DNA from 3 places in the Kitasatospora cinereorecta genome. Region 2 is predicted to be linked to each of the others. Evidence: riboswitches for the same ligand, from Rfam matches in the RefSeq annotation. Region 2 holds a riboswitch; each other region holds the start of a gene.

Region 1 (6,655 bases), 3.3 Mb from region 2:
GTACCAGTAACGGCCCGGCAGGTAGAGGGACGAGAAGCGCTTGTCCTTCTTCTCGTACGCGGCCGAGACCTCGTCGAGTGCGGCGAGCAGCTCGTCCTCGGTCTGCGGGAGGGCATCACTGCCGGTGCCCTTCTTGAGCATGTCCTTGTTGTAGATCGCGACACGGGCGCCCGCGTAGTAGGGCACACAGAACTGCTTGCCCTCGAACGTACAGGTGTCCTTCAGACCCTTGATCCAGGTATCCGAGTTGTCGTACTTCTCGGGGTCGATCTCGGCGAGCGCGCCGTTCAGGATGTACTGCATCGTCTCGGTGTTGCCGAGCTCGACGACGTCCGGGAACTTGTCACCACCGAGCGCGGTGTCGAGCTTCTTGGCCTTGTCCGCCCACTGCTGGTACTGGACGTCGACCTTGACCTTCGGATACTTCTTCTTGAACTGCGCGTTGACGTCCTTGACCAGCTCCGGCCAGGTGCTCTGCGCGTCGACCATGAGCCAGACCGTCAGGCTCTCGGTACGGTCCTTCGGGTCCTTCGAGGTGTTGTCGCCACTGTCCCCACCACACGCCGCGATACCGGTCATCATCGCCGCGACGCCTACTGCCGCTATGAGCTTGCGCTTCATGCCACACCCTCCTCAGGGATACCAGCAACCCCCCGCCCACCGCGGAAACGTACGACCAGTACTGCCTGTGGGGCTGGGACCTGGTCTTTAATGGTTTAGACCAGTACCGGGAGCTTGGCCTAGACCTTTAGGGGTGTCAAGGGTGTATAAGAAGTGCACTCGCGTCCGTTACAGGACCGACACCTGAGGGAGGACGACGACCCGTGACCGGACCGTGCCACCATGTGAGCCGCGACAGACGGAGGAACCGGTGACGGCAGCAGCACAGCAGTCGGGAAGGCGGGCCATGGGTACCGACGGGGCCAGCAGTACGGGCGAGACCGGTGCGGGTGCGCGTACGGCGCGCGTCCCCAAGTACTACCGGCTCAAGCGCCATCTCCTCGACATGACCGACACCTTGCCGCCCGGCACCCCGGTGCCGCCCGAGCGGACCCTGGCCGCCGAGTTCGACACCTCGCGCACCACCGTGCGCCAGGCGCTCCAGGAGCTGGTCGTCGAGGGCCGGCTGGAGCGCATCCAGGGCAAGGGCACCTTCGTCGCCAAGCCGAAGGTCTCGCAGGCCCTGCAGCTCACCTCGTACACCGAGGACATGCGCGCCCAAGGGCTGGAGCCGGCATCTCAGCTGCTGGACATCGGTTACGTCACGGCGGACGACACGCTCGCCGGGCTGCTGGACATCACGGCCGGCGGGCGGGTGCTGCGGATCGAGCGGCTCAGGCTCGCCAGCGGTGAGCCCATGGCCATCGAGACCACGCACCTGTCGGCCAAGCGCTTTCCCGCGCTGCGCCGTTCGCTCGTGAAGTACACCTCGCTCTACACCGCGCTCGCCGAGGTCTACGACGTCCGCCTCGCGGAGGCCGAGGAGACCATCGAGACCTCGCTGGCCACCCCGCGCGAGGCAGGACTGCTCGGTACGGACGTGGGCCTGCCGATGCTCATGCTGTCCCGGCACTCGATCGACGGCCACGGAGAGCCGGTGGAATGGGTGCGCTCGGTGTACCGGGGCGACCGGTACAAGTTCGTGGCCCGCCTGAAACGGCCGGCCGACTGACCCTCACGTATGACCCATCCCCTTGCAATTGCAGGGGGATCAGTCATTTCGGGCGAACACAGGACCGTTGCAGGACCGCAATGCGGACGGGGGGTGACGGTGGCCGGAACTCTCGCCTAGATTTCCTGCGCATTACACCAGGTGATCAGCGAGGGGACGGAGTCGCCACATGTCAGAAGATACCGAAGTGAAACCACCGACAGTGACACCGGCGAGGGTGGTCATCGCACTCTGCCTGATCGCGCCGTTCGTCGCGATGCTCTGGGTGAGCTCGTACGCAAAGGTGGAACCGACTTTCGTCGGCATCCCGTTCTTCTACTGGTACCAAATGCTCTGGGTGATCGTCTCGACCGCACTCACCATGATCGCTTACAAGCTGTGGCAGCGTGACCAGCGCGCCCGCAAGGGGGGTGCGTCAGCATGAAGGACGGCGTGAACGGCGTCGCACTCGCCGTGTTCATCTTCTTCTTCCTGGCCGTCACGGTCATCGGGTTCATGGCCGCGCGCTGGCGCAAGGCCGAGAACGAGGCCAGCCTGGATGAATGGGGCCTGGGCGGACGGTCGTTCGGCACCTGGGTCACCTGGTTCCTGCTCGGCGGCGACCTGTACACGGCGTACACCTTCGTCGCGGTCCCCGCGGCGATCTACGCGGCGGGCGCGGCCGGCTTCTTCGCCGTCCCGTACACGATTCTCGTCTACCCGCTGATCTTCACCTTCCTGCCGCGGCTCTGGTCCGTCTCGCACAAGCACGGGTACGTCACCACCTCGGACTTCGTCCGCGGCCGCTTCGGCTCGAAGGGGCTCTCGCTGGCGGTGGCCCTCACCGGCATCCTCGCCACGATGCCGTACATCGCGCTCCAGCTCGTCGGCATCCAGGCCGTGCTGGACGTCATGGGCGTCGGCGGCGGCGAGACCACGCACTGGTTCGTCAAGGACCTGCCGCTGCTGATCGCGTTCGCCGTACTCGCCGCGTACACGTATTCGTCGGGGCTGCGCGCACCCGCGCTGATCGCGTTCGTCAAGGACGGTCTGATCTATCTGGTCATCGCGGTGGCGATCATCTACATCCCGATCAAGCTCGGCGGATTCGACGACATCTTCGCCAAGGCGGGCGAGGCGTTCGCGCAGACGAACGAGGCGACGGGCAAACCCCGCGGAGCGCTCGTACCCGGCGACATGGGCCATTGGGGATACGCCACGCTGGCACTGGGCTCGGCGCTGGCGCTCTTCATGTACCCGCACTCGATCACGGCGACGCTCTCCAGCCGCAGCCGTGAGGTGATCCGGCGCAACACCACGATCCTGCCGCTGTACTCACTGATGCTGGGCCTGCTGGCCCTCCTCGGGTTCATGGCGATCGCCGCCGGGGTGAAGGTGGACAACGGCCAGTTGGCCATTCCGCAGCTGTTCGAGAACATGTTCCCCGACTGGTTCGCCGGTGTGGCCTTCGCCGCCATCGGAATCGGCGCCCTGGTGCCCGCCGCGATCATGTCGATCGCGGCGGCGAACCTCTTCACCCGAAACATCTACAAGGACTTCATCAGGCCCGGCGCCACCCCCGCGCAGGAGACCAAGGTCTCCAAGATGGTCTCCCTCCTGGTCAAGGTCGGAGCGCTCGCCTTCGTCCTGACCATGGACAAGACGGTCGCGATCAACTTCCAGCTGCTCGGCGGGATCTGGATCCTGCAGACGATGCCGGCCCTGGTCGGGGGCCTGTTCACCCGGTGGTTCCACCGCTGGGCCCTGATCGCGGGCTGGGCGGTCGGCATGCTGTACGGCACGGTGGCCGCGTACGGCGTCGCGAGCCCCACCCAGAAGCACTTCGGCGGATCCTCGAAGGAGATCCCCGGCATCGGGGAGATCGGCTACATCGGTCTCACCGCGTTCGTCCTGAACGTCGTGGTGGTGGTCGTTCTCACCTTCGTCCTCAACGCGCTGAAGGCCCCGGCGGGCGTCGACGAGACCTCCCCGTCCGACTACACCGCGGACGTGGGCGACCCCGGCGTCCAGGAGAAGCTCCCGCCGGCCACGGTGGGCGCCCCGGGCGGCCACTGACCCCGCCCGGCACACGGTTCCGGTCCGGGCCGCCGCATCCCGCACGGGGCGCGGCGGCCCGTCGCGTTCCGGGCGGCCGTGACGGGGGGTCGCCCCCGGTCGTGGAGGAGCACGAGGGGCACGGCAGGGGCGGGCACGCCGTACCGGATCCACCGGGGCGCCAGGCCTGGCAGGGCCACGGAGCGGGACCAAAAGCCACGACCGCCTTCCCGTTCCTGACGGTTTCGCCCGGACCTCAGACGCAGTTCGACACAACATGTGGGGGCCGTCTCGCAGGGCGGCCCCCACATGTATGCTCATGCTCGCTGTCGCCGCAGGGGAATCCGGTGTGAATCCGGAACTGTCCCGCAACGGTATGACCGGTGCGCTTTTGCGCACCCGGAAGTCCGAAGACCTGCCGACAGCGCGTCCGGCTCGACCGAGCCGGAGGCCATACGTCCGGGCCTCGCGGAGGGCCGGTGGACGCCGTGCGCCGTGCTGCCCCCACCCGGGCACCGCCCTGCCCGGCTTCCCCGCTCCCGCCGGCCCCGAGCCGAGCGAGGGATAGCCCCCGTGACCATCGCGCCAGCCGATCCGGTTTCAGCGGTAGATTCAGCCGAGTCCACGCCCGACGGGCCCGGGACCGCACTGCTGCGGACCCTGACCGACCTCACCGCCGATCTGCCCGACACCGACCCCGGACGGGTCGCCGCCGCCGCGCTGCGCGGCCGCAGCGCCCGGTCGGACGAGGCGGAGCTGCGCACGCTGGCCACCGAGGCCGCCGCGGGACTCATCTCCGAGGACCCCGCCTACTCCCGGCTCGCCGCCCGGCTCCTCACCCGCTCGATCGGGGACGAGGCGGCCGGCCAGGGCGCGGTCTCCTTCTCCGCCTCGGTCGCCACCGGTCACCGCGAGGGCCTGATCGCCGACCGCACGGCCGAGTTCGTCACACTGCACGCGGCGGCGCTCGACGCGCTGGTCGAGCAGGCGCTCGCCGACCGTGCCGACGACCGCTTCGGCTACTTCGGCCTGCGGACGCTGTACAGCCGCTATCTGCTGCGCCACCCGCTCACCCGCCAGGTCATCGAGACCCCGCAGCACTTCATGCTGCGGGTCGCCGCCGGGCTCGCCGAGGACACCTCCGGGCACGCGCTGGACGAAGTGGCCGCGTTGTACGGCCTGATGAGCCGGCTCGACTACCTCCCTTCCTCCCCCACCCTCTTCAACTCCGGTACCCGGCACCCGCAGATGTCCTCCTGCTACCTGCTGGACTCGCCGCTGGACGAGCTCGACTCGATCTACGACCGCTACCACCAGGTGGCACGCCTCTCCAAGCACGCGGGCGGCATCGGCCTCTCGTACTCCCGCATCCGCGCGCGCGGTTCGCTGATCCGTGGCACCAACGGGCACTCCAACGGCATCGTGCCGTTCCTGAAGACGCTCGACGCCTCGGTCGCCGCGGTCAACCAGGGCGGCCGGCGCAAGGGCGCCGCCGCCGTCTACCTGGAGACCTGGCACGCGGACATCGAGGAGTTCCTGGAGCTGCGCGACAACACCGGTGAGGACCAGCGGCGTACGCACAACCTCAACCTGGCGCACTGGATCCCGGACGAGTTCATGCGCCGCGTCGACGCCGACACCGAGTGGTCGCTGTTCTCGCCCGCCGACGTGCCCGGGCTGGTCGACCTGTGGGGTGACGCCTTCGACGCCGCCTACCGCGAGGCGGAGGCCGCGGGCCTGGCCCGCAAAACGATGCCCGCGCGTGACCTGTACGGCCGCATGATGCGGACGCTCGCACAGACCGGGCAGGGCTGGATGACGTTCAAGGACGCCTCCAACCGCACGGCGAACCAGACCGCGGAGCCGGGCCGGGTCGTGCACTCGTCGAATCTCTGCACCGAGATCCTCGAGGTCACCGACGACGGCGAGACGGCCGTCTGCAACCTGGGTTCCGTCAACCTCGGCGCGTTCGTCACCGGCGGGGAAATGGACTGGGAGCGGCTGGACGCCACCGTCCGTACCGCCGTGACCTTCCTCGACCGCGTGGTGGACATCAACTTCTACCCGACCGAGCAGGCCGGCCGCTCCAACGCCCGCTGGCGTCCGGTGGGCCTGGGCGCGATGGGCCTGCAGGACGTCTTCTTCCAGCTGCGGCTGCCCTTCGACTCGCCGGAGGCCCGCGCACTGTCCACGAAGATCTCCGAGCGGATCATGCTCGCCGCGTACGAGGCCTCCTGCGACCTCGCCGAGCGCTCGGGCCCGCTGCCCGCCTGGTCCGAGACGCGCGCCGCCCGCGGTGTGCTGCACCCCGACCACTACGACACCGAGGTCAGCTGGCCGGAGCGCTGGGACGCGCTGCGCGCCCGGGTCGCGAAGACCGGGATGCGCAACTCCCTGCTGCTCGCCATCGCGCCGACGGCGACGATCGCGTCGATCGCCGGGGTGTACGAGTGCATCGAGCCGCAGGTCTCCAACCTCTTCAAGCGCGAGACGCTCAGCGGTGAGTTCCTCCAGGTCAACGCCTACCTGGTGGACGAGCTGAAGAGGCTCGGCGTGTGGGACGCGCGGACCCGTGAGGCGCTGCGTGAGGCGAGCGGCTCCGTGCAGGGCTTCGCCTGGATCCCCGAGGACGTGCGGGCGCTGTACCGCACGGCGTGGGAGATCCCCCAGCGCGGTCTGATCGACATGGCGGCGGCCCGTACGCCGTTCCTCGACCAGAGCCAGTCCCTGAACCTGTTCCTGGAGACGCCGACGATCGGGAAGCTCTCCTCGATGTACGCGTACGCCTGGAAGCAGGGACTGAAGACGACGTACTACCTGCGCTCGCGTCCGGCGACCCGGATCGCCCGTGCGGCGTCCGGGACGGCCACGGCCGCAGCCCCCCTTCCCGTACAGCAGGCAGCGGCGCCCGACGCGGACGCCGTCGCCTGCTCGCTCGAAAACCCCGAG
Region 2 (6,655 bases):
TTGTCGCCGTGGAGGCCCTTCTGGACCCAGGACCATCCCTCGCCCATCTTGTGCCAGGCGACGGTCCCGCCCTCGCCGCTCGCCCCGAGCACCTTCAGCGCGTTCTCCTCGCCGACCTTCCACTTCGCCGACTTGACGAACTGGAACACCCCGATCGGCCAGCCCTGGTTCCAGGCCCGCAGCGCGAGGCCGAAGGCGGCCGTCGACTTGCCCTTGCCGATGCCGGTGTGCACGAAGAGAAGGGGACGATTACGCCGCTGACGTGTCGTCAGTCCGTCGTCCGGTACCGATACAGGCTGTCCCTGTGGCATTACGCGGCCCTCCCGGCTGCTTGAACATCCTTGACCAGCCCGGCGATCGAGTCGGCCCGCAGCTCGTCGAGCGTGACCGCGGTGCCCCCCAGGTCCCGGGCGAGCTGTGCGGCGAGTCCGAGGCGCACGATCCCCGACTCGCAGTCCACGACGACGCAGGCCGTGCCCTCGGCGGCATGCAGCCGCCCCGCCCGCGCGGCGAGCGCCACCGGTTCGGGGCCACCCGTCGCCCGGCCGTCCGTCACCACGACGAGCAGCGGACGCCGCGACGGATCACGCAGCCGCTCCACGCGCAGCACGTCGTGCGCCCTCAGCAGCCCGGCCGCCAGCGGCGTACGCCCCCCTGTCGGCAGCGACTCCAGCCGCGCCGCCGCCGCGTCCACCGACGACGTCGGCGGCAGCACGAGCTCCGCGTCCTTGCCGCGGAACGTCACCAGACCCACCTTGTCCCGCCGCTGGTACGCGTCCAGCAGCAGCGACATCACCGCGCCCTTCACCGCGCTCATCCGCTGCCGGGCCGCCATCGACCCCGAGGCGTCCACCACGAAGAGCACGAGGTTCCCCTCGCGCCCCTCCCGCGTCGCCTGGCGCAGATCGTCACGCCGTACGACGAGCCCCCGCCCCGACCTCCCGCGCGCCCGCTGATGCGGCGCCGCCGCCTGCACGGTCGCCGCCAGGTGCAGCTTCGTCAGCGCCCCCTCCGGCCGCCGCGCTCCGGTGGTCCGCCCGTGCTCGGTACGCGCCCGGGACCGCCGCCCGGCCGCACCCTCGCCGAGACCGGGCACGCTGAGCATCTTCGTGCGGAACGGCTCCGAGGCACGTACGGGCCGCTGCTCCCCGCCCCCGGCGTGCGAGGGCCGCCCCGGCTCGTCGCCACCCTGCTCGGGACCGGCGTCAGGGCCCCGGTCCGGGGCGCCCGGACCGGAGTCCTGCGGAGGCACCCCGCCACCGTCACCACCGCCGGGGCCGTCGGGATCGGGCTCGTCACCGCCTTCGCCCTCGTCGCCCGCCGCGTCCCTGAGCGTGTCGTCCAGCTTGTCCTCGTCGAGCCCCGGCGCGTCGAACGGATTGCGGCGGCGCCGGTGGGGGAGCGCGAGCAGGGCCGCCTGCCGCACGTCCTCGGCGGTGACCTCCGCACGCCCCGCCCACGCTGCCAGCGCGGTCGCCGTGCGGGCCATGACGATGTCGGCACGCATCCCGTCGACCTCGAACGCCGCGCACGTCGCCGCGATCTGCCGCAACACGCCGTCCCCGAGCACCACCCGGGGCAGCAGGACGCGCGCGGCGGCGATCCGCTCCCGCAACGCGGCCTCCTCCTGCGCCCACCGGCCGGCGAACCCGGCCGGATCGTCGTCGTACGCGAGCCGCCGCCGCACGACCTCGACCCGCTGATCGGTGTCACGGGAGGCCGCCACCTCGACGGTCAGCCCGAAGCGGTCCAGCAACTGCGGTCGCAGCTCGCCCTCTTCGGGGTTCATCGTTCCGACCAGCAGGAACCGCGCCGCATGCCGTACGGAGACGCCTTCGCGCTCGACGTACGAGGCACCCATGGCCGCCGCGTCCAGCAGTAGGTCCACCAGGTGGTCATGGAGCAGGTTGACCTCGTCCACGTACAGGATCCCGCGGTGGGCGTCGGCCAGGAGCCCCGGCTCGAAGGCCTTCACACCCTCCGAGAGGGCCCGCTCGATGTCGAGCGCGCCCACCAGCCGGTCCTCGGACGCCCCGACGGGCAGCTCCACCGTCCGCGCCGGCCGCGACACGCCGGTCCCGGTTTCGTGCGGGCCGTCGGGGCACGCCGGATCGGGCCCCACCGGATCACAGGAGAACCGGCACCCGGAGACCACCGCGACCTCCGGCATCAGCGCGGCGAGGGCCCGCACGGCGGTGGACTTGGCGGTGCCCTTCTCACCCCGCACGAGCACCCCGCCGACGGCCGGACTGACGGCGTTGAGCAACAGCCCCAGCCGTAGATCGTCCTGCCCGACGATGGCGGTGAAGGGATACGGGGTACTCACAGTGCCTCCTCTGTCACGTGCACAACTGCTCCTGCCACATCGGGCGTCCGCTCCGCGACGTCCGGTCCGTCCGGGGCCCGGGGCACGAAATCAAGCCCGTCCGGGGCGGAGCCCCGGCCGGGGGACGCCCCCACCACCGGTCCCGCCGCAGGCGCCCCCGGCGGTACGAACGGCAACCCCGTCGGCGCCCCCGTCTCGATCAGCCGCCACAACGCGTCCGTGTCCGCGTGCTCCTCGATCAGATCCCCCAGCCGGTCCAGCTGCTCCTCCCGCAGCGCGGAGAAACTCGTGTCCGGGGCCGCCACGAACCGCCGCCCCGCCGCCCGCGCCACCTCTTCGAGGAACCGCCGCCGGAACGCGTCGCTCTCCAGCGACCCGTGCCAGTGCGTCCCCCACACCGCGCCCACCCGGCACCCGTCCAGGAACGGCTCACCGCCGCGCACCTCGGCGACCCCGTGATGGATCTCGTACCCCTCCACCTGCTCCCCGAGCGCGGAACCCGCCGGCCGGGCCAGCACCTTCTCCCGGCCGAAGCGGACCCGCACCGGCAGCAGCCCGAGCCCGTCGACCAGACCGGCCCGCGACTCCACCTCGTCCTCGATCGACTCACCCAGCACCTGGAACCCGCCGCAGATGCCCAGCACCGGGCGCCCCTCGGCGGCCCGCCGCAGCAGCGCGTCGGCCAGCCCCCGCTCCCGCAGCCATCCCAGCGCCTTCACCGTGCCGCGGGTACCGGGCACGACCACCAGGTCCGCGTCCGCCAGCTCCTCGGCGCGGTCCACGAACCGCACCACCACACCCGGCTCGGCCGCCAGCGCGTCCACATCGGTGAAGTTCGACATCAGCGGCACGGCACACACCGCGACCCGCAGGACGTCCTCCCCGTGCGCAGGGGCGACGACCGACTCCCGGACGGCGCCGCGCATCGACACCCGCAGCCCGTCCTCCTCGTCGATGCCCAGACCATGGGCGAACGGCAGCACCCCGTACGTCCGGCGCCCCGTGAGCTCGTACAACATGTCCAGGCCGGGCTCCAGCAGCGACACGTCACCCCGGAACTTGTTCACGAGGTACCCCGCGACCAGCGCCTGGTCCTCGGCGGCCAGCAGGGCCGTCGTGCCGAAGAACGAAGCGAACACACCGCCCCGGTCGATGTCCCCGACGACCAGCACCGGGAAGCGCGCGGCCCGCGCGACACCCATGTTCACGATGTCCGTACGCCGCAGATTGATCTCGGCCGGACTGCCCGCCCCCTCGCAGATCACGGCGTCATACGTGCCCCGGAGCTGCTCCAGACAGTCCACGACCGTCCCGAACAGCGCCTCCTGCCGCCCCCCGTGATATCCGCGCGCACTCATCTCGCCGACCGGCTTCCCCATCAGGACCACCTGACTGGAACGGTCGCCCCCGGGCTTGAGCAGCACCGGATTCATCAGCGCGGTCGGCTCCACCCGGGCGGCCTGCGCCTGCATCGCCTGGGCGCGGCCGATCTCGGCACCCTCACGGGTGACGAACGAGTTCAGCGACATGTTCTGCGCCTTGAACGGCGCGACCTTCACCCCCCGGCGCACCAGCCACCGGCAGATCCCCGCCGTGACGACGCTCTTGCCCGCGTCCGAGGTGGTCCCCGCGACCAACAGCCCGCCGCCCGGTTCCCCGCTCATGCCCGACCCCTCCGTCCCGCGGCCAGCCGCCCGGCCACACACACGCCGAGGGCCAGCACACTCACGCGGCGCGACAGCCGCACCGCGCGTTCGATGTCCGTGACCCGCACGTCCCGGCCGGTGCCCCCGTTGAGCACGGGCCGGTGCTCGATCCGCCCGCCGTACGCCAGGGTCCCGCCGAGCCGTACGCCGAGTGCCCCCGCGAACGAGGCCTCGACCGGACCCGCGTTGGGGCTCGGATGCTTTCCCGTGTCGGCGCGCCAGGCTCGTGCGGCCGCGCGTGGGCTCCCCCCGGCGGCCACCGCGAGCGCGGCCGTGAGGCGCGCGCCGGGCCAGCCGGCGAGGTCGTCGAGCCGGGCCGAGGCCCAGCCGTAGCGCCGGTGGCGCGGCGACCTGTGGCCGACCATGGCGTCCAGGGTGTTGACGGCCCGGAACCCGACCAGGCCGGGTACGCCCCCCAGGGCACCCCACACCAGAGCCCCCACGACGGCGTCGGAGGTGTTCTCGGCGACGGACTCGACCACCGCACGGGCGATCTGCTGCCCGTCCAGGGAGTGCGGGTCCCGGCCGCACAGGTGCGGCAGCCGCTGCCGGGCCGTCTCGATGTCACCGGCGGCGAGAGCGCCGCCGATGGCACGGGCCTCGCGGCCCAGCGACGTACCGCCGACGACGGACCACGTGGCGGCGGCGGTCAGGGCCACGGCCGCGGCGGGACGGTCCCGTACGGCGCGGGCGGCCAGGGCGGCGGCGCCCGCGGCGCCTCCGGCGCAGACCAGCGCGTGCAGGGCGCCCCGGCCGCGGTGATCGCGCCACAGCAGGCTCTCGACGCCTGCCGCGGCCCGCCCGAAGGCGGCGACGGGGTGTCCGCGCCGGGGATCCCCGAGGAGCAGATCACCGATCAGACCGGCGGCGGCGCCGTACGCGAAGATGCGGTCGGCTCGCACGGCTCAGCCGGCCGTCGCGCCTCGAAGGACCTTCGCCACGGGTGGCACAGGGACAGACGCTCGGCAGCCAGGCATGGCAGATGTCCTCACTCAGGGTCCGCGCCCTGGTTCGACGTGACCGGCGACGAGAGTCTCCTGGCTCCCGGATCCGCAGCACCCCGGCGTTCGGGTCCGCGGTGGCGGACCGAGACCTCCATGAGGGGCTGTTCCCCGGTGACAGTGGCGGGACCGCGCCGGATTCGCACCGGCTTCCTCTCCTGTCGCCGTAAACGGCTCCGGCAGTCCACCACGCCTCGCGAACGCCCGTCAACCTGCCGTTGACCTGCGAGGCTGCAGTGTGCGCAGACGCACATCGGGCCGGACACACAGGTGTGTGTCCGGCCCGATGCGACCACGTGCGGTGGTCAGACGACGATCAGATAGATCCCGTACGTCACCGCTGCCGCGCACAGGGCGAAGCAGGCGTACGCGCCGGAGCGCGCCAGTACGGAGGAGCCGCCGCCCTGCGCCGTCGGCGCCTGCTTGGCGAGACCGATGATGCCGAGGGTGAAGAGGCCGACCAGTGCGACGGTGACCACGAGGCTGACGCCGAAGACGGAAGCGAGAGCTGCCCAGTCGATGTTCATGCGGATCTGTCCTTACACCGTGGCCGGTCGGGCCGGGTCGGCCGGGGTCCCGGCCGTCGGGGCCGGGGCCGGAATGGTGGTCTTGAGGTCCGGGACGCCGGAGCCGACGGGCGGCGGACTGACGGCCGCGATGGCGGTGGTGACGACACCCGCGGGCTCGGCGTCCGTCGCGTTGACGTTGGTGTGGTCGACCGGCTTGCGGCGCGACAGCATCCAGATGGCGGCGGAGCCCGTGACGAGGAGCACGGCGACCACGCCGACGCCCCAGGGGCCCTGCTGGGTGAGGAACTCGGCGCCCGCGCCGACCAGACCGGCGGCCGGCAGGGTCAGGCCCCAGGCGACGAACATGCGGGTGGCGGTGGACCAGCGGACCACGCCGCCCTTGCGTCCCAGGCCGGCGCCCATCACGGCACCGGAGCAGGACTGGGTGGTGGAGAGGGAGAAACCGAGGTGCGAGGAGGCCAGGATGACCGTGGCCGCACTGGTCTGGGCGGCGAAGCCCTGCGGCGGCCTGAGGTCGGTGAGGCCGCTACCCATGGTGCGGATGATGCGCCAGCCGCCGAGGTAGGTGCCCAGCGCGATGGCGATACCGGCGGAGGCGATGACCCAGACGGGCGGGTTGGAGCCGGGGGCGAGGACGCCGCCGGTGACCAGGGCCAGGGTGATGATGCCCATCGTCTTCTGGGCGTCGTTGGTGCCGTGGGCGAGGGAGACGAGACCGGCCGAGGCGATCTGGCCGGCCCGGTAGCCCTTGGCCGTCGACTTCAGCTGGGCCTCGTCGGTGATCTTCCGGTTGAGGCGGTACGTCAGCTTCGTGGCCAGCAGAGCGGCCAGACCGGCGACGAGCGGGGCGGCGATCGCGGGCAGCAGGACCTTGGTGACGACGGTGCCGCCGTTGATGGAGGACCAGCCGGCCGACATCACCGCGGCGCCGATGAGACCGCCGAAGAGTGCGTGGGAGGAGCTGGAGGGCAGGCCCACCAGCCAGGTCAGGAGATTCCACAGGATGGCGCCGACGAGCGCCGCGAAGATGACCTCGGTTCTGAGGCCGTTCTCATTGATGATCCCGCCGGAGATCGTCTTGGCGACCTCCAC
Region 3 (6,655 bases), 1.2 Mb from region 2:
GAACCCGCGACGGTCTGACCAGCACACCTGCGCCCGAGCGGTGAGTGTCCTCGCCCCCGCCCCGGTCGTTTGGATCTGCATGACCGTGACCCTTACCGACACCGTCCCACCGTCCACCGTCGATCTGCTGACCGGCGTCCTCCTCGGTGCGGGCCACCGCCGCGAGCACGGCTTCTGGCAGCGGCTCATCAGTACAGAACCGTTCCGCCGCCCTGCCGGCGGAACCCCCGAGGAACGCCTTGACCTCGCCTACGAACGGCTGCGCATCCTCAACCGCTCCCTCGACAGCGGAGCACGCCTCGCCGCCGACCCTCGCGCGCTCGCCGCCCTGCACGAATGGCTCGGACCGGTGGACCCCGCGCTCACCACCGTGGCGGGCATTCACTACAACCTCTTCCTCGGCAGCCTCCTGGACCACGACGCCGTCGGCAGCCGCGATCTGTCGGACCACCTGGCGATGCGCCGCATCGGCACCTTCCTCTGTACGGAGGTGGCGCACGGCAACGACGCGGCGTCCATGGAGACCACCGCGACGTACGACCGCGCACGCGACGGCTTCGTGCTGCACACCCCGAACGCGGGTGCGCAGAAGTTCATGCCCAACACCAGCCCGGCGGGCGGGCCGAAGTCCGGACTGGTCGCCGCACGTCTGCTGGCCGACGGTGAGGACCACGGGATCCGTCTCTTCCTCGTGCGGCTCACCGACGACGTACGGGCTCTTCCCGGCGTACGCGTACGGCGCCTTCCCGCCAGGATGGGCAGTCCCGTGGACCACTGCCTGACCTCGTTCGAGCAACTGTTCGTGGGGCGGGACGCGTTGCTGGGAGCGGAGGAGGGAGGCGGCGGGGAGGGGGACTTCCACAGTACGCGGGCCTGCCGCCGGCGCCGCTTCCTGACCTCCATCGGCCGGGTCGTCCCCGGCCGGATCTCCATGAGCGCCTGCGCGGCCGGCTCCGCCCGGGCCACACTCGCGGTCGCCGTCCGCTACGGCGGGCACCGGATGATCTCCGGTGCCAGGGGCACCCGCGCGGTCCCCGTCAACGCCCACCGGACCCATCACGGGCCGCTCGCCTCGGCCATGGCGACGGTGTTCGCCATGAGCCTGCTGCACCGCCGTGCGCTGGACCGGTGGGAGGTCTGCACCGAGGAGGACCGGGCGGAGGCGGAGCGGCTCGTCGCGGTGGCGAAGGCATGGATCACCTGGCGGGCACGCGCCGTCATCGTCCAGTGCCGTGAACGCTGCGGCGCACAGGCCCTGCTGGAGAACAACGGCATGACCGAACTGGTCACCGGCGTGGAAGGGGCCATCACCGCGGAGGGCGACAACGTCGCGCTGTACAGCAGGGCTGCCGCTGATCTGCTCCTCGCGGCCGGCCCCGGCGGTGGGGACACCCCGCTCGACCGCACCCCCGGTCAACTGGCCGATCCACACTTCCTCGGCAGGCTCCTCGCGGCCGTCGAGGACATCTGGTTCAGCCGGGCCAGGGAGCGGGTGCTGTCGGCATCCCACGACGACAGGCTCGCCCGGTGGAACGCGGGTTCCGGGCCCGCGCTGCGCGGAGTCGAGGCCCACGCCTACCGGCAGGCAGCCGAGGCCTTCGCACAGGCCCGGGCCGCGCTGCCCGGAGGGGCGGCCCGGGAGCGGCTGGCGGAGCTGGAGCGGCTGTTCGCCCTCGAATGGGTGGCCCGCAACAGCGGCGACCTGCTGGCCGCCGGTCTCCTGAGCGCCGATCAGGTCGACGAGCTGCCGGGAGCCACCGAGGAACTCATCACGGCCGTCGCCGCGCACGCCCGCGAACTGGCCGACTCCTTCGCGCTGCCCGCCGAGCTGCTCGCCGACTGGCCGATCGCGGGACCCGGCTACGCCGACGCGTACGACGACCCCGAGGGGCCCTGGCACGCCGGGGCGGCGGGCCCGGCATGAGCGCCGCACAGGCAGCTCGCCGGCGGGCCGGCACCGCAGCCCCGGGCCGCCGGGGGGTGCGCGAGACGATGGAGATCCTCGGCCTGCGGGCCGTGCTGCTGGCGTACTGGGGCACGTCCTCCCTGCTCGCCCGCGGCCGTGCGAAACCCCGTGCCGTCTGCGGCGAATCGGTTCGCCGCACGCCCTGACGGCATGACGGGCGGCCGGTGTGCGGGGAGGCGCGAGGGGTGTGCGGCAGCGTACGTGCGCGCACGCCTCCCGGAGCACCGGCGCCCCCTGCGCACCGGCCACCGCTACGCAGGCGGCCGTGCCGCCGCGTGATAGCTTGCAGACGCCAGTCGCACTCCACGTGGAGTCAGGGAATCCGGTGAGAATCCGGAGCTGACGCGCAGCGGTGAGGGGGACGGGCGGGGCCACGGCCACTGGGACACCCTCGGGTGCTCCGGGAAGGCGTCCCGTCCGGACGAACCCGAGTCCGAAGACCTGCTGGCACCCCGTTCCCGTACCGGGAGCGGTACTCCGTACCGGGCTTCGCGCAAGAGCCCAGAGACGCAGAGGGAACTCGTGCCGTCCATACCCAGTGCCGTACACCGAACCGCCATGCTCACCGCGGGACTTGTCCTGCTGAGCGCCTGCGGCGGCAGCGGAAGCCCCTCCGGCGGGGCCGCGAAGGACGGCGGCGCCGGATACCCGGTGACGCTGGAGAACTGCGGACGCACGGTGACGGTCGAGGCCGCGCCGCGCCGCGCGGTGTCCCTGAACCAGGGATCGACGGAGATCCTGTTCGCCCTGGGCCTCGCCGACCGGCTCGTGGGTACCGCGACCTGGACCGACCCGGTGATGAAGGGCCTGGAGAAGGCCGACGCCGCGGTACCCCGCATCGCGGAGAACCGGCCCTCGTCGGAGAAGGTCCTCGACAAGGAACCCGACTTCGTCAGCGCCTCGTTCGAATCGACGCTCGGCAAGGGCGGGGTCGCGCCCCGCGAGCAGTTCGAGAAGCTCGGTGTGCCGACCTATCTCTCGCCCACCGACTGCACGGCCAAGGACAACACCGGCAGCGGCGACGGCTCCCGCACGAAACCCCTGACCATGGACAGTGTGTACGCCGAAGTCCACGACCTGGCGCAGGTGTTCGGCGTACAGGAGCGGGGCGACGCGCTCGTCGCCGATCTCCGGAAGCGGATCGGTACGGCGACCGCGGACATCGACGCCTCCGACACCACCCTGCTCTACTGGTTCGCGAACGCCGAGGCCCCCTACCTGGCCGGCTGCTGCGGAGCGCCCGGCATCATCACCGAGGAAGTCGGTGCGAAGAACGTCTTCGACGACACCCACGAGGAATGGCCCCAGATCAACTGGGAGACCGTCGCCGACCGCAACCCCGACGTCCTCGTCATCGGTGACCTGACCCGCAGGTCGCAGACCGCCGAGAGCGCCGGGAAGAAGATCGAGTTCCTGGAGACCAACCCCGCCACGAAGAACATGGACGCGGTCCGGCACAAGCGCTACGTCCTCCTCAGCGGCCAGGCGATGAACCCGACCATCCGCACCGTCGAGGGCGTGGAGCGCGTCGCCGCAGGGCTGCGCTCGTTCGGGCTCGCGGGGTGACGGTCACGCGCGGAGCGGCCGTCACCGAACCGGCCGTGGACGCAGGCCCGGTGAGGACGCCCGCGGCCGGTGCGCGTGTCCTGCGTGACGGCCTCCTGTGGAGCGGAGGCGTCGCCCTCCTGCTCCTGTCCGTCGCGGTCGCCGTCACGATCGGGCCCGCCCGCATCTCCGTCCCCGACGTCTGGTCCGCGGTGGCCTCCCACCTCGGCCTGGGCGACACCCGGCTCACCCCGATCCGGGACGGCATCATCTGGAACCTGCGTATGCCCCGCACCCTGCTCGCCGCGGTGTGCGGGGCGGGACTCGCGGTGTGCGGCACCGTGATGCAGTCCCTGCTGCGCAACCCGCTCGCCGACCCGTTCGTCCTCGGAGTGTCCTCCGGGGCGTCCTCCGGGGCGGTCGTGGTCGTCGTCCTCGGGGTCGGCGGGGGAGCGGTGTCGATCTCCACCGGGGCCTTCGTCGGTGCGCTGTGCTCGTTCGCCCTCGTGCTGCTGCTCAGCCACACGCTCGGCGGATCGACCGACCGGGTCGTCCTGTCCGGCGTCGCGGCCATGCAGCTGTTCTCCGCGCTCACCTCCTTCGTCGTGATGACCGCCGCCGACGCCGAACAGACCAGGGGCGTGCTGTTCTGGCTGCTGGGCTCCCTGAGCGGGGTCGGCTGGACCGATGTGTGGATGTGCTCCGCGGTGCTCGCCGTGACGCTGCTGATCTGCCTCGGACACGCCCGTACGCTCGACGCGTTCGCGTTCGGCCAGGACGCGGCGGCGGCCCTCGGCATCCATGTCGCCCGCACCCGGATCGTGCTGCTCTGCACGACCGCGCTGCTGACCGCGGCGCTCGTCAGCTCGGCCGGCGCCATCGGTTTCGTCGGCCTCGTCCTGCCGCACGCCGCCCGTGCGCTGACCGGCTCGGGACACCGGCGGCTGCTCCCGGTCACCATGCTGGCCGGGGCGGTGTTCCTGGTGTGGGTCGACACCCTGGCCCGGACCGTTCTCGACCCGCAGGAGGTGCCGGTCGGCGTGTTCACCGCCCTGATCGGGGTGCCCGCCTTCGTCCTGGTCCTGTACCGCACGCGGAGGAGCACATGACGGACACCGGTCTGCGGGCCGAGCGGGTGACCCGGGAGGCGGGCGGGCGGATCGTCCTCGACGGCGTGAGCATCGCGCCGCCGCCCGGTGCCACGGTCGGGCTCCTCGGTCCGAACGGCTCGGGCAAGTCCACCCTGCTGCGGGTGATGGCCGGGGTCCTCACCCCGGGCGCGGGCGTCGTCACCCTCGACGGCCGCACACTCGCGGACACCGGCCGCCGCACGGTCGCCCGGCGCGTGGCAGTGGTCGACCAGCACGCCGTCACCCAGGTCGAACTGAGCGTGCTGGACGTCATACGTCTCGGCCGCATCCCCCACCGGCGGGCCTGGTCCGCACCCGGTCCCGAGGACGAGGCCGCCGTGCGCGAGGCGCTGGAGCGCACCGGACTGGCCGACCGGGCCGGGCAGTCCTGGCACACCCTGTCCGGGGGCGAGCGCCAGCGCGTCCAGATCGCCCGCGCCCTCGCCCAGCGGCCGCGCGAACTCCTGCTGGACGAGCCGACGAACCATCTGGACATCCAGCACCAGCTGGAGCTGCTGTCCCTGGTCGCCGCGCTGCCCGTCACCGCGGTGATCGCGCTGCACGACCTCAACATGGCGGCCATGTTCTGCGACCGGGTCACGGTCATGCGGGAAGGCCGTGCGGTGGCCGCCGGAACGCCCTCGGAGGTGATCACCGAGGAACTCATCGCGGAGGTCTACCGGGTACGGGCCGTGGTGACGCCTGACGGGCCGGACGGACGGCCCTCGGTGCGCTTCCTCCCGGGCGCGGCCGTCCGCGTCCCCGGCGCCCGGATGAGTCCCGGGCACGTGGGCTAACGCGAAAGGGCGGGCCCGTAAGCCGTCCGGGTCCGCCCCTCGCTACTGCCGCGAGGCATGTCGCCGCTGGGTGAGGGGGTCAGCGGCGGCGACCCTGGCCGTACTCGCCGCCCATGTCCTTGCCGCTGCCCATGTCCTTGCCGTCCGCGTAGTCGATCTTCTCCTTACGGAGCTCGGCGGAGACTTCCTTCTGCTCGGTGACCCTGTTGGTTTCGAGACGGACCCGTTCCACCGGGACAGCCTCCTTGCGGACGGTGGCGCGCTCGGCGTGCAGGGTGACCTCGACATCCTGTTCACCGATGTTCGTCGTACCGGTCGACTTCTCGTCCGGCCGCAGAGGTTCGCGCACCACGCGCACCTCCTCGTGGGACACGGGCACGGTCCGGGTGACGTGCTCGGTCACGACGTACTTGTGCAGGTGCGCCCTACCGCTCTCGTACTCCTCCGTACCGACGAGGAGCTGCTCCTCGGAGCGGACCATCTCCTCGCGGCCTGCGGCGCCCGCCGCGGACCGCTCCGCCCCTGCCCCTGCGAGCGGACGCGACGTGGAGGACGTCTCCGTGTCGCGGTGCCTGCCCATGCCGGCGCCCTTGGTGGCCGCGGCGCCCGGCGTACCGGCCGTCGTCGCCTTGCCCGTCCCGGAGGTGCGGGCCGTGCCCGCCGCGGCTCCGGCTCCCGCTCCTGCCCCGGCGGCGCCCATGGCTGCCGTCCCGGTCCCGGACGTGGTGCGTGCGTCGCCGCCCGCGCCCGTGGTGCCCGGGGTCTTCCTGGTCAGGCCGTAGTGCCGGTAGAGCTCTTCCTCCTCGGCTACCGACAGGTGCGCGTCGGCGTCCACCCGTGGGGCTTCCTTGACGCGGTCCTTCGTGTGCGAGACGTGCAGGTCGGAGCCCACACGACGGGCTCCGGCAAGGGGTACGAAACTCTCCTTCATGCCGAACATGCCGGTCTTGACCGTGATCCAGTCGGGCTTGCCGGTGTCGTCGTCGACGTACACCCGCCCTACACTGCCGACCTTCTCGCCGTCGCTGTCGTAGACGGTCAGACCGTCGAGTTCTCCGGAATCCGTGAAACCGTCAGCGGCTCCCATGGCCGATTCCTCCTCGCCCGGGCGCGTCCTGTGGGTGTGTCCATCAGGGGAGGCGCGTCCGGCTTCCATCGCGCCTCACCCGGTTGGACGCTGCAACCTCCCGGCCCGGGCGGTGGACGGACCAGGGCGC

The links. A riboswitch is a leader RNA that binds a small molecule or an ion and turns the genes downstream of it on or off. The one in region 2 is predicted to bind cobalamin.
Region 1: another riboswitch for cobalamin. It lies ahead of ACFPN0_RS22585 (ribonucleoside-diphosphate reductase subunit alpha); the one in region 2 lies ahead of ACFPN0_RS07245 (cobalamin biosynthesis protein).
Region 3: another riboswitch for cobalamin. It lies ahead of ACFPN0_RS01985 (ABC transporter substrate-binding protein); the one in region 2 lies ahead of ACFPN0_RS07245 (cobalamin biosynthesis protein).

Annotation. Positions count from the first base shown of each region.
Region 1 is NZ_JBHSJP010000001.1:4,862,023-4,868,677, reverse strand. Features, by position in the region: gene ACFPN0_RS22605 (sugar ABC transporter substrate-binding protein) at 1-621, opposite strand, end outside; gene ACFPN0_RS22600 (GntR family transcriptional regulator) at 908-1,672, shown strand; gene ACFPN0_RS22595 (DUF3311 domain-containing protein) at 1,842-2,096, shown strand; gene mctP (monocarboxylate uptake permease MctP) at 2,093-3,727, shown strand; cobalamin riboswitch at 4,020-4,143, shown strand; gene ACFPN0_RS22585 (ribonucleoside-diphosphate reductase subunit alpha) at 4,280-6,655, shown strand, end outside.
Region 2 is NZ_JBHSJP010000001.1:1,566,949-1,573,603, reverse strand. Features, by position in the region: gene cobO (cob(I)yrinic acid a,c-diamide adenosyltransferase) at 1-311, opposite strand, end outside; gene ACFPN0_RS07255 (putative cobaltochelatase) at 311-2,326, opposite strand; gene ACFPN0_RS07250 (cobyric acid synthase) at 2,323-3,990, opposite strand; gene ACFPN0_RS07245 (cobalamin biosynthesis protein) at 3,987-4,934, opposite strand; cobalamin riboswitch at 5,063-5,189, opposite strand; gene ACFPN0_RS07240 (hypothetical protein) at 5,339-5,560, opposite strand; gene ACFPN0_RS07235 (inorganic phosphate transporter) at 5,573-6,655, opposite strand, start outside.
Region 3 is NZ_JBHSJP010000001.1:408,572-415,226, reverse strand. Features, by position in the region: gene ACFPN0_RS01995 (acyl-CoA dehydrogenase family protein) at 80-1,924, shown strand; gene ACFPN0_RS01990 (hypothetical protein) at 1,921-2,112, shown strand; cobalamin riboswitch at 2,243-2,429, shown strand; gene ACFPN0_RS01985 (ABC transporter substrate-binding protein) at 2,525-3,532, shown strand; gene ACFPN0_RS01980 (FecCD family ABC transporter permease) at 3,583-4,620, shown strand; gene ACFPN0_RS01975 (ABC transporter ATP-binding protein) at 4,617-5,438, shown strand; gene ACFPN0_RS01970 (PRC and DUF2382 domain-containing protein) at 5,518-6,525, opposite strand.